One region of the Buttiauxella cochleicola genome, then DNA from elsewhere that is predicted to be linked to it. Evidence: predicted binding sites of a transcription regulator. Region 1 holds the regulator's gene; each other region holds the start of a gene.
What was found. Region 1 encodes PurR, which represses purine synthesis genes. Its sites were predicted from a motif close to CANGCAAACGTTTGCNTG; they were not measured.

Region 1 (3,284 bases):
CTGGGTACGTGGTTTCAGGCGCAGAGTTGGTATCATCAGCACCAGCGTGATGGCAAATAGTGTGGCGAAAATCGCCTGCCAGTCAAAGTGGGTCAAAATCCAACTACCCAACAGTGGAGCCAGTGCTGGAGATAGACCAACCAGCGGCATAATCGTTGCAAAAATGCGATTTGCACGGTTTGCCGGGTAGTAATCGGTCACCAGTGCCTGCCAGCTTACCGCGGCAGAACAAACACCAACGGCCTGAACGAAGCGCAGCACCAGCAGAGCAGTAGCACTTTCTACCCACAACATTCCAATACAACCGACGGCGAACAGACTTAGACCTGCCAGCAAAACTGGTTTACGTCCGAAATGGTCTGACAGCGGCCCCCACATTAACTGGGCAAACGCAAAGCCCGCAAGGAACAGGCTCAGGCTCGCACTGACGGCGGAGGCATCGGTCTGTAAATCTTGCTGAATGGCAGCGAAAGCAGGCAGATACATGTCTGTGGCAAGGAAGCCCAGAACACTTAATCCAGCCAGCCAGATAAGAAATCCTTTTGATGGTTGCATAATTTTCTCTTGTTTTATCTTGCAGGTTGATCGCTGCAAGAGTGTACGGAGTGCAAATAGGCTTGTGAAACGCTAATATTTGTAGGTTGCGTTCAAAAAATTTGTGAGCAGAGAAATGTGGTCAGAATATTCGCTGGAAGTGATAGATGCGGTAGCGCGCAATGGCAGCTTCAGTGGTGCAGCACAAGAGTTGCACCGCGTTCCGTCAGCTATCAGCTATACGGTACGGCAACTGGAAGATTGGTTAGCGGTTCCGTTATTCGAACGTCGCCATCGTGATGTTGAATTAACCCCCGCTGGCGTCTTTTTCCTGAAAGAAGGCCGTTCTGTTATCAAAAAAATGATGACGACACGGCAGCAGTGTCAACAGATCGCAAATGGATGGCGCGGGCACCTGGCGATTGCAGTCGATAACATCGTTAAACCTGAACGAACACGTCAGTTAGTGTTGGATTTTTATCGTCATTTTCCGGATATCGAACTGCGTATCTTCCAGGAAGTGTTTAACGGCGTGTGGGATGCGCTGGCTGATGGGCGAGTTGAAGTCGCGATTGGTGCGACACAAGCTATTCCCGTCGGGGGGCGTTATGCGTTCCGCGATATGGGGACGTTGAGTTGGCGCTGTGTGGTGTCATCAAATCACCCGCTGGCACAGCAGGGCGGAACCTTAAGTGATGATGATCTACGGGCCTGGCCGTCGTTAGTACTGGAAGATACTTCCCGCTCGCTACCGAAGCGCATTACCTGGCTTTTGGATAATCAGCGTCGAGTTGTGGTTCCAGACTGGGAATCTGGCTCTGATTGTCTTAGCGCGGGTTTATGTATTGGTATGGTGCCGCTGCATATAGCAAAGCCGTGGTTAGCTTCGGGGCAGTGGAGTGAGCTGACGCTCGATAACCCATTCCCGGACGCGGCATGTTGCCTGACATGGCGGCAAAATGATGCTTCGCCAGCTTTGGCCTGGTTGTTGGAGTATTTGGGGGATAGTGAGACGATGAATCAGGAGTGGTTGCAGGAGCCTGCTTAGGCAGGCTCCATTGACTGTTTTTAGCGACGATAATCGCGGAATGGACCATCTGCCACTGAACGGCGTTCAATTAAGCGTGGATGTACTTCAATCGACTGCGACTCTTCGCGTTTATTGACGATTCTATCCAGCAGCATATTGAATGCTGTTTCACCCAGTGAATCCTTCGGCTGATGAATGGTGGTCAATGCCGGTGAGAAGTAACGCGCGTTACGCACGTTGTCGTAGCCGATAATGGAAATATCTTGCGGCACGCGTAAACCCATTTCATCAGCAGCACAAATTGCGCCCATCGCCATAATGTCACCGCCGCAGAATATCGCGGTAGGGCGATGGGACTGCCCAATTATCTGCTGCATGGCGCGGTAGCCTGACTCAGGTTCAAAGTCACCCTGCACAATCCAGTTCTCAGGAATAGCGATACCAGCCTCTTCCAGCGCTTTCATAAAACCAGCATGGCGGCCGCCACCGGTATTACGTTCCATTTGACCGGGAATTGCACCAATTTCGCGGTGACCACGCTCAATCAAATAACGGCCAGCCAGATAGCCACCGTGGAAGGCATTATCGACAACGGAGTCGGTGAAATCCGCGCGGGCTTCGCCCCAGTCCATCACAACCATTGGGATGTGACGATACTCTTCAAGCATAGTCAGTAATGATTCCGGGTATTCAGAACACATCACCAACAGCCCATCGACGCGTTTTTGCGCCATCATGGATAAATAGGCGCGCTGTTTTTCGAAATTATTGTGCGCATTACCCAAAATCAGGGTGTAGCCTTTTTCAAAGCAGCTATTTTCGACAGCTTCGATTATCTCGGCAAAATAGGGTGCTTCGCTAGAAGTGGCTAGCAAACCAATCGTTTTGGTGTGATTAACTTTCAAGCTACGTGCGACGGCGCTAGGCGAATAATGCAATTGTTTAATTGCTGCCCAGACCGCATTGCGTGTTTCTTCCGCCACAAAACGGGTCTTGTTAATCACATGTGATACGGTTGTAGTGGAAACGTTTGCGAGCTTCGCTACGTCCTTGATTGTCGCCATTAAATTTCACTCCGGGCCATATCGTAAACCCCTGATAACCAATGTGTTAAACGTTTGCGTACGCTAACTCCTGAGGCAACGTTAAGGTTGCAGGTATGCCGGGATTGCGACATAAAACGGGAGGAGGGCGTTGAATAGATGGTACGCAACAAATTAGCGTGGGATTTTGGCCTATCCTGGAGAAAAGTGAAAGAGGGAAAAGCGATATCAGGTTAAAACCAGGGGGATTTTTATGTCTGATTGTGGGAAAATCAATCCGACACACCGATTGTAGGGTAATAAAAGGAGTTTGCTAATGAGTACCGATCTGAAATTTTCAATCATGACCACGGTTGTTGTTTTGGCTCTGATTGTGTGTGGCGCGTTAACCGCCGTACTGCATTGATACATCGCTCTGATTAAAATGGGCCGCAATCGCGGCCCATATCTTTTTGGTTTTATGCTGCCAGATTCTTAGCAACAAACTCCCAGTTCACCAACGCCCAGAAATGCTCAAGATAGCCAGCACGAGCATTGCGGTAGTCGATGTAGTACGCATGTTCCCACACATCCACAGTCAATAACGGTGTTGCCGCTGTTGTTAATGGGGTACCCGCGTTTGAGGTAGAGACAATCGCCAGAGCGCCATCTTCTTGTTTGACAAGCCAGGTCCAGCC
Region 2 (3,284 bases), on a different contig from region 1:
TGTGTGATGCTAGCTCTGGCAGAAAAGTGGCAAAATCCAGCAAACCGCCAGGATTTCTGCGTGATAAATGTCGATTATGGAATTGGTTCATCGTTTGTCATCAACGGGCAGATTTATCGCGGCAGTTTGTATGGCAGTGGGCAAATCGGTCACACCATTGTGAACCCAGACGGCATGGCTTGTGACTGCGGGCGCTATGGTTGCCTGGAAACAGTAGCTTCGTTAAGTGCGTTAAAAAAACAGGCGCGCATATGGTTAAAATCACAACCAGGAACGCCTAAGCTCGACCCTGAATCGATTACCTCAACACAGCTTATTGCTGCCTGGCACGAAGGCAATGAACAAGTACGCCGTTGGGTCGAAAGTGCCGCAAACGCTATTGGGCTAAGTCTGTACAACTTCCTCAATATCCTGAATATCAATCAGATTCTGTTTTATGGTAGAAGCTGTGCTTTTGGTGACAGCTGGCTCGCAACTATCGACAGGCAAATTGGATTCAATCCATTTGATCACGGCGACTCATTAAAGATGAATGCCACACAGATTAGTTTTGGGCAATTAAGCAGGCCACAGCAAGTCATGGGGATTGGGTATTTGTACGCAGAAGTCGCGTTAAATGAGATGTAATAACGAGCAGGAATAAAAAAACCCCGGCAAGCCGGGGTTTCAATGTCAGACGATATTAAGCGTACACAGGTAAACGTGCGCAGATATCGAGAACTTTTTGCTTGGTGCGTTCGATAACAGCTTCGTCGTTGATGCTATCAAGCACATCACACATCCAGCCAGCCAGTTCGCGAACGTCTGCTTCATTGAAGCCACGGCGAGTTACCGCTGGAGTACCGATACGGATACCAGAAGTCACAAACGGGCTCTTCGGATCGTTTGGCACGCTGTTTTTGTTCACGGTGATATTCGCGCGACCCAATGCAGCATCAGCTTCTTTACCGGTCAGGTTTTTATCAACCAGATCCAGCAGGAACAGGTGGTTGTCAGTACCGCCAGAAACCACTTTGTAACCGCGATCCAGGAACACAGAAACCATTGCTTTTGCATTCTTAGCAACTTGCTGCTGGTAAGTTTTGAACTCAGGTTCCATTGCTTCTTTCAGTGCAACAGCTTTACCCGCGATGACATGCATCAGTGGGCCGCCCTGCGCACCAGGGAACACAGCGGAGTTCAGTTTCTTATAAAGCTCTTCGCTGCCGCCGTTCGCGAGGATTAAACCACCGCGTGGGCCTGCCAGAGTTTTGTGCGTAGTCGTTGTAACAACGTGCGCATGTGGAACCGGGTTCGGGTAAACGCCCGCGGCAATCAGGCCAGCAACGTGTGCCATGTCCACGAACAGTTTGGCATCAACCATGTCTGCGATTTCACGCATTTTTGCCCAGTCAACCACGCCGGAATAAGCAGAGAAGCCACCGATGATCATTTTCGGCTTATGGGCTTTAGCTTGTTTTTCCAGATCTGCGTAGTCGATATGACCGCTTTCATCGATACCATAAGGAACGATGTTGTACAGCTTGCCGGAGAAGTTTACCGGGGAGCCGTGAGTCAGGTGGCCACCGTGTGCCAGGTTCATACCCAGAACGGTGTCGCCTGGTTCCAGCAAAGTGGTGTATACCGCGAAGTTAGCCTGTGAACCGGAGTGCGGTTGCACGTTAGCGTAATCAGCGCCGAACAGCTCTTTTGCACGGTCGATAGCCAGTTGTTCAACCACATCAACGTATTCGCAACCGCCGTAGTAGCGTTTGCCTGGGTAGCCTTCAGCGTATTTGTTGGTTAACTGAGAACCCTGAGCCTGCATCACGCGTGGGCTGGTGTAGTTTTCGGAGGCGATCAGTTCAATGTGCTCTTCCTGACGTACTTTTTCTTGCTCCATGGCCTGCCATAAATCGGCATCGTAATCGGCAATGTTCATTTCACGTTTTAACATTCGCATCTCCAGACTCAGCTAACAGTAAAAATTCGAACAGCTTTGAGGGCTCTCTCAAACAACGGGCAACAGTGTAAACCGAATTGGTATCAGGTGATAGGTCTTGACAGAGGTTTTTACGCAAACGATTGGCTCGGCATCCAGCAAGGGTTTGAAGCCAAAAGTGGCAAGCTATTTCTGCGGATATTAATTCATCATCAACATGCAGAAATTTCATGTTCTGTGAGCCGAATCGACTCAGTAAGTATCCATTTACAATGTAGTACTTTTATTTTGGCGGCGAGTTTTATAAGATGCATTTAAAATACATCAATTAGAAAACCTGCCCGAAAATGGAGAAACACCATGCTTGATGCACAAACCATCGCTACAGTGAAATCGACTATTCCCCTGCTTGCAGCAACCGGTCCAAAACTTACCGCGCACTTTTACGATCGCATGTTCAGCCATAATCCCGAGTTGAAAGAGATCTTCAATATGAGCAACCAGCGCAATGGCGATCAGCGTGAAGCGCTGTTCAATGCCATCTGTGCGTATGCGACCAATATTGAAAATCTGGCGGTGTTACTACCAGCGGTAGAAAAAATCGCGCAGAAACACACCAGCTTCCAGATCAAACCGGAACAGTACGACATCGTCGGTGGTCATCTGTTAGCAACGCTGGATGAAATGTTTAGCCCGGGCCAGGAAGTGTTGGATGCCTGGGGCAAAGCATACGGTGTTCTGGCTGGCGTATTTATCAACCGTGAGGCTGAAATTTACCAGGATAACGCGGCGAAAAATGGCGGCTGGGAAGGGACACGTGCTTTTCGGATTGTGGCAAAAGAGCCGCAGAGCGCACTTATCACTAGCTTCGAATTTGAACCGCTGGATGGCAAACCGGTCGCTGATTATCAACCAGGCCAATACCTTGGCGTATGGCTCAAACCTGAAGGCTTCCCGCATCAGGAGATTCGCCAATATTCATTGACCCGCAAGCCAGATGGCAAAAGCTATCGCATTGCGGTGAAACGTGAAGATTTAGGCCAGGTTTCAAGCTGGTTACACAATCACGCACAAGTGGGCGATGAAGTGCATCTGGCCGCGCCTGCCGGTGATTTCTTTATGGACGTGAAAGCGCAAACGCCGGTTACGTTGATTTCAGCAGGGGTTGGCCAAACGCCGATGCTGGCAATGCTCGATACGCTGGCGAAAAATGACCATAGCGCGCAGGTGAACTGGTTCCATGCGGCTGAACATGGTGACGTACATGCATTTGCGGATGAAGTGAATCACCTGGGTGAACAGTTGCCACGCTTTGAGCGCCACGTCTGGTATCGCACACCATCCGAAAGCTGCCGTGCACAGG
Region 3 (3,284 bases), on a different contig from region 1:
GGTGATGTCTTCTTCATCATCACCTTCAAAAACTGGAACTTCGGCCTGAAGAATAACCGGCCCACCATCTAGCTCCTCAGTGACAAAATGCACGGATGTTCCATGCACTTCATCGCCGTTTTCCAACACCTGGCTATGCGTATTGAGGCCAGGATATTTTGGCAGCAGAGAAGGGTGGATGTTGATCAGTCGCCCTGCGTAATGACCGACAAACTCCGGGCTAAGAATGCGCATATAACCGGCTAGCACCACCAGATCGGGGGCGTAGGCATCGATCTCAAGCATTAGCTCACGATCGAACGCTGCGCGGTCAGCGAATTGGCTAGCCGTTAACGCGTGAGCAGGAATTTCCGCAGCACGCGCTCGCTCAAGACCAAAGGCATCGGTTTTATTACTGAATACAGCCGCCACGGTGGCATTAATCTTTTTCAGCTTACAAGCATCAATAATTGCCTGAAGATTGCTTCCGTTGCCGGAAATTAGCACCACTATACGTCTCATTACTCAATAACCACGCGCTCGGAGGAATCAGAAGCTTTGATACTACCGATTTTCCAGGCGTTTTCACCTTTTGCGTTCAAAAATTCTATCGCTTTATCAGCTTCTGACTCAGGCAGGGCAATCAGCATGCCGACACCGCAGTTAAAGGTGCGGTACATTTCGTGACGGCTGATATTCCCGGCTTTTTGCAACCAGTTGAATACCGCAGGCCACTGCCATGAAGATTCAGCAATAATCGCCTGAGTGTTGTCTGGCAGAACGCGTGGGATATTTTCCCAGAAGCCGCCGCCGGTCAGGTGCGCAATGGCGTGAACGTCTACATTTTCAATCAATTCCAGAATAGACTTCACATAAATGCGAGTCGGTTCCAGTAAATGATCTGCCAGCGGTTTGCCTTCAAGCTCTGTCGTCAGCGGGTCAGTACCGCTCACTTCCAGTACTTTACGTACCAGAGAATAACCGTTGGAATGCGGGCCACTTGATGCCAGGGCAATCAGCACATCGCCGTCAGTGACTTTAGAACCATCGATGATTTCAGATTTTTCGACCACGCCTACACAAAAGCCAGCAACGTCGTAATCTTCGCCATGGTACATGCCCGGCATTTCAGCCGTTTCACCGCCAACTAATGCACAGCCAGATTGCAGACAACCTTCGGCAATACCGGAAATAACGCTCGCAGCAGTTTCGACTTCAAGTTTGCCAGTGGCGTAATAATCGAGGAAAAACAGCGGCTCAGCACCTTGAACAATCAGGTCATTGACACACATAGCGACCAGATCGATGCCGATAGTGTCGTGGCGCTTTAAATCCATCGCCAGCCGTAATTTAGTACCCACACCGTCGGTGCCGGAAACCAGCACAGGCTCACGATACTTTTGAGGTAACGCGCACAACGCACCGAAACCGCCCAGCCCACCCATGACTTCCGGGCGGCGAGTCTTTTTCACTACACCTTTGATTTTATCGACCAGAGCGTTACCAGCATCAATATCAACACCGGCATCTTTATAGCTAAGAGAGGTTTTGTCGGTCACTGCTTAGTCCCCGCGGATGGGTTAGAAATAAAAAACGCCGCAATTCTAACAGTGCAGGCAAACGTTTGCGAGCCTCTTATTCAGCGGGGTGTAATTATTATCAATCTATACTCATTTCACCCAACTTGATCTCGAAGCGGTGGCGCGGTGTTAAAAAAGCGGTATAATCCGGCGATTTTTTTTATGGTGGCCAACTATCTCGGGGAGAAAGAGTATGAAGATCGTGGAAGTCAAACACCCACTCGTCAAACACAAGCTGGGCCTGATGCGTGAGAACGACATTAGCACCAAACGCTTTCGTGAACTCGCCTCAGAAGTTGGCAGCTTGCTGACTTACGAAGCCACGGCGGATCTGGAAACTGAAAAAGTCACTATCGAAGGCTGGAACGGCCCGGTAGAGATTGATCAAATCAAAGGTAAGAAGATTACCGTTGTGCCAATTCTGCGTGCCGGTCTGGGCATGATGGAAGGCGTGTTGGAAAACGTTCCAAGCGCGCGTATCAGCGTTGTGGGTATTTACCGTAACGAAGAAACCCTGGAACCTGTTCCTTATTTCCAGAAACTGGTTTCTAACATTGAAGAACGTATGGCGCTGGTGGTTGACCCAATGCTGGCAACCGGCGGTTCTATGATCGCAACCATCGACCTGCTGAAAAACGCCGGTTGTACCAGCATTAAAGTGTTGGTTCTGGTCGCAGCACCTGAAGGTATCGCTGCGCTGGAAAAAGCGCACCCGGACGTTGAGCTGTTCACCGCTTCTATCGATCAGGGTCTGAACGAGCACGGATACATTATTCCGGGCCTCGGCGATGCTGGTGATAAGATTTTCGGTACCAAATAATTGATTCAATAAAATTAGCCGACTTTGAGAGTCGGCTTTTTTTTGGCTAAAACACAACAACACCATCCTCAGAGGAAATAAAGATGACACGCCGCGCTATTGGAGTGAGCGAAAGACCACCCCTGCTGCAAACGATACCGTTAAGCTTGCAGCACCTGTTCGCGATGTTTGGTGCCACCGTTCTGGTACCAATCCTGTTCCACATCAACCCGGCGACGGTGCTGCTATTTAACGGGATCGGGACACTGCTGTATCTCTTTATCTGTAAAGGTAAAATCCCGGCCTATCTCGGTTCGAGCTTTGCGTTTATTTCACCGGTACTGCTACTCCTGCCGCTGGGCTATGAAGTGGCGCTGGGCGGTTTTATCATGTGTGGCGTGTTGTTCTGTATTGTGGCTTTGATTGTTAAAAAGGCCGGTACTGGCTGGCTGGATGTGATGTTCCCTCCTGCGGCGATGGGCGCGATTGTGGCGGTTATCGGCCTTGAACTGGCGGGCGTGGCTGCGAATATGGCTGGTCTTCTACCTGCTGATGGCACTTCTCCTGACTCAACCACCATTATTATTTCCCTGGTGACGCTTGGGGTAACCATCTTTGGTTCGGTTCTGTTCCGTGGCTTCCTGGCGATTATCCCGATTCTTATCGGTGTGCTGGCGGGTTACGCACTCTCCTTCGCCATGGGCGTGGTTGATGTCACGCCAATTATTAACGCGCACTGGTTCGCACTGCCAACCTTCTACACCCCGCGTTTTGAGTGGTTTGCGATCTTCACAATTCTGCCTGCAGCGTTGGTAGTGATTGCGGAACACGTGGGTCACCTGGTCGTAACGGCAAATATCGTGAAGAAAGATTTGATTCGCGACCCAGGCTTGCATCGTTCAATGTTCGCCAACGGTATTTCGACG

Region 2: a site for PurR is predicted at 2,054-2,071, ahead of glyA (serine hydroxymethyltransferase). Genes of this name have one in related genera too.
Region 3: a site for PurR is predicted at 1,593-1,610, ahead of purM (phosphoribosylformylglycinamidine cyclo-ligase). Genes of this name have one in related genera too.

What each region holds. Positions count from the first base shown of each region.
Region 1 is NZ_JAJSOU010000001.1:180,268-183,551, forward strand. Features, by position in the region: gene punC (purine nucleoside transporter PunC) at 1-555, opposite strand, end outside; gene punR (DNA-binding transcriptional activator PunR) at 671-1,582, shown strand; gene purR (HTH-type transcriptional repressor PurR) at 1,603-2,628, opposite strand; gene cydH (cytochrome bd-I oxidase subunit CydH) at 2,924-3,013, shown strand; gene sodB (superoxide dismutase [Fe]) at 3,066-3,284, opposite strand, start outside.
Region 2 is NZ_JAJSOU010000016.1:38,873-42,156, reverse strand. Features, by position in the region: gene LVQ79_RS18790 (ROK family protein) at 1-627, shown strand, start outside; gene glyA (serine hydroxymethyltransferase) at 683-1,936, opposite strand; gene hmpA (NO-inducible flavohemoprotein) at 2,282-3,284, shown strand, end outside.
Region 3 is NZ_JAJSOU010000024.1:47,596-50,879, reverse strand. Features, by position in the region: gene purN (phosphoribosylglycinamide formyltransferase) at 1-501, opposite strand, end outside; gene purM (phosphoribosylformylglycinamidine cyclo-ligase) at 501-1,538, opposite strand; gene upp (uracil phosphoribosyltransferase) at 1,753-2,379, shown strand; gene uraA (uracil permease) at 2,463-3,284, shown strand, end outside.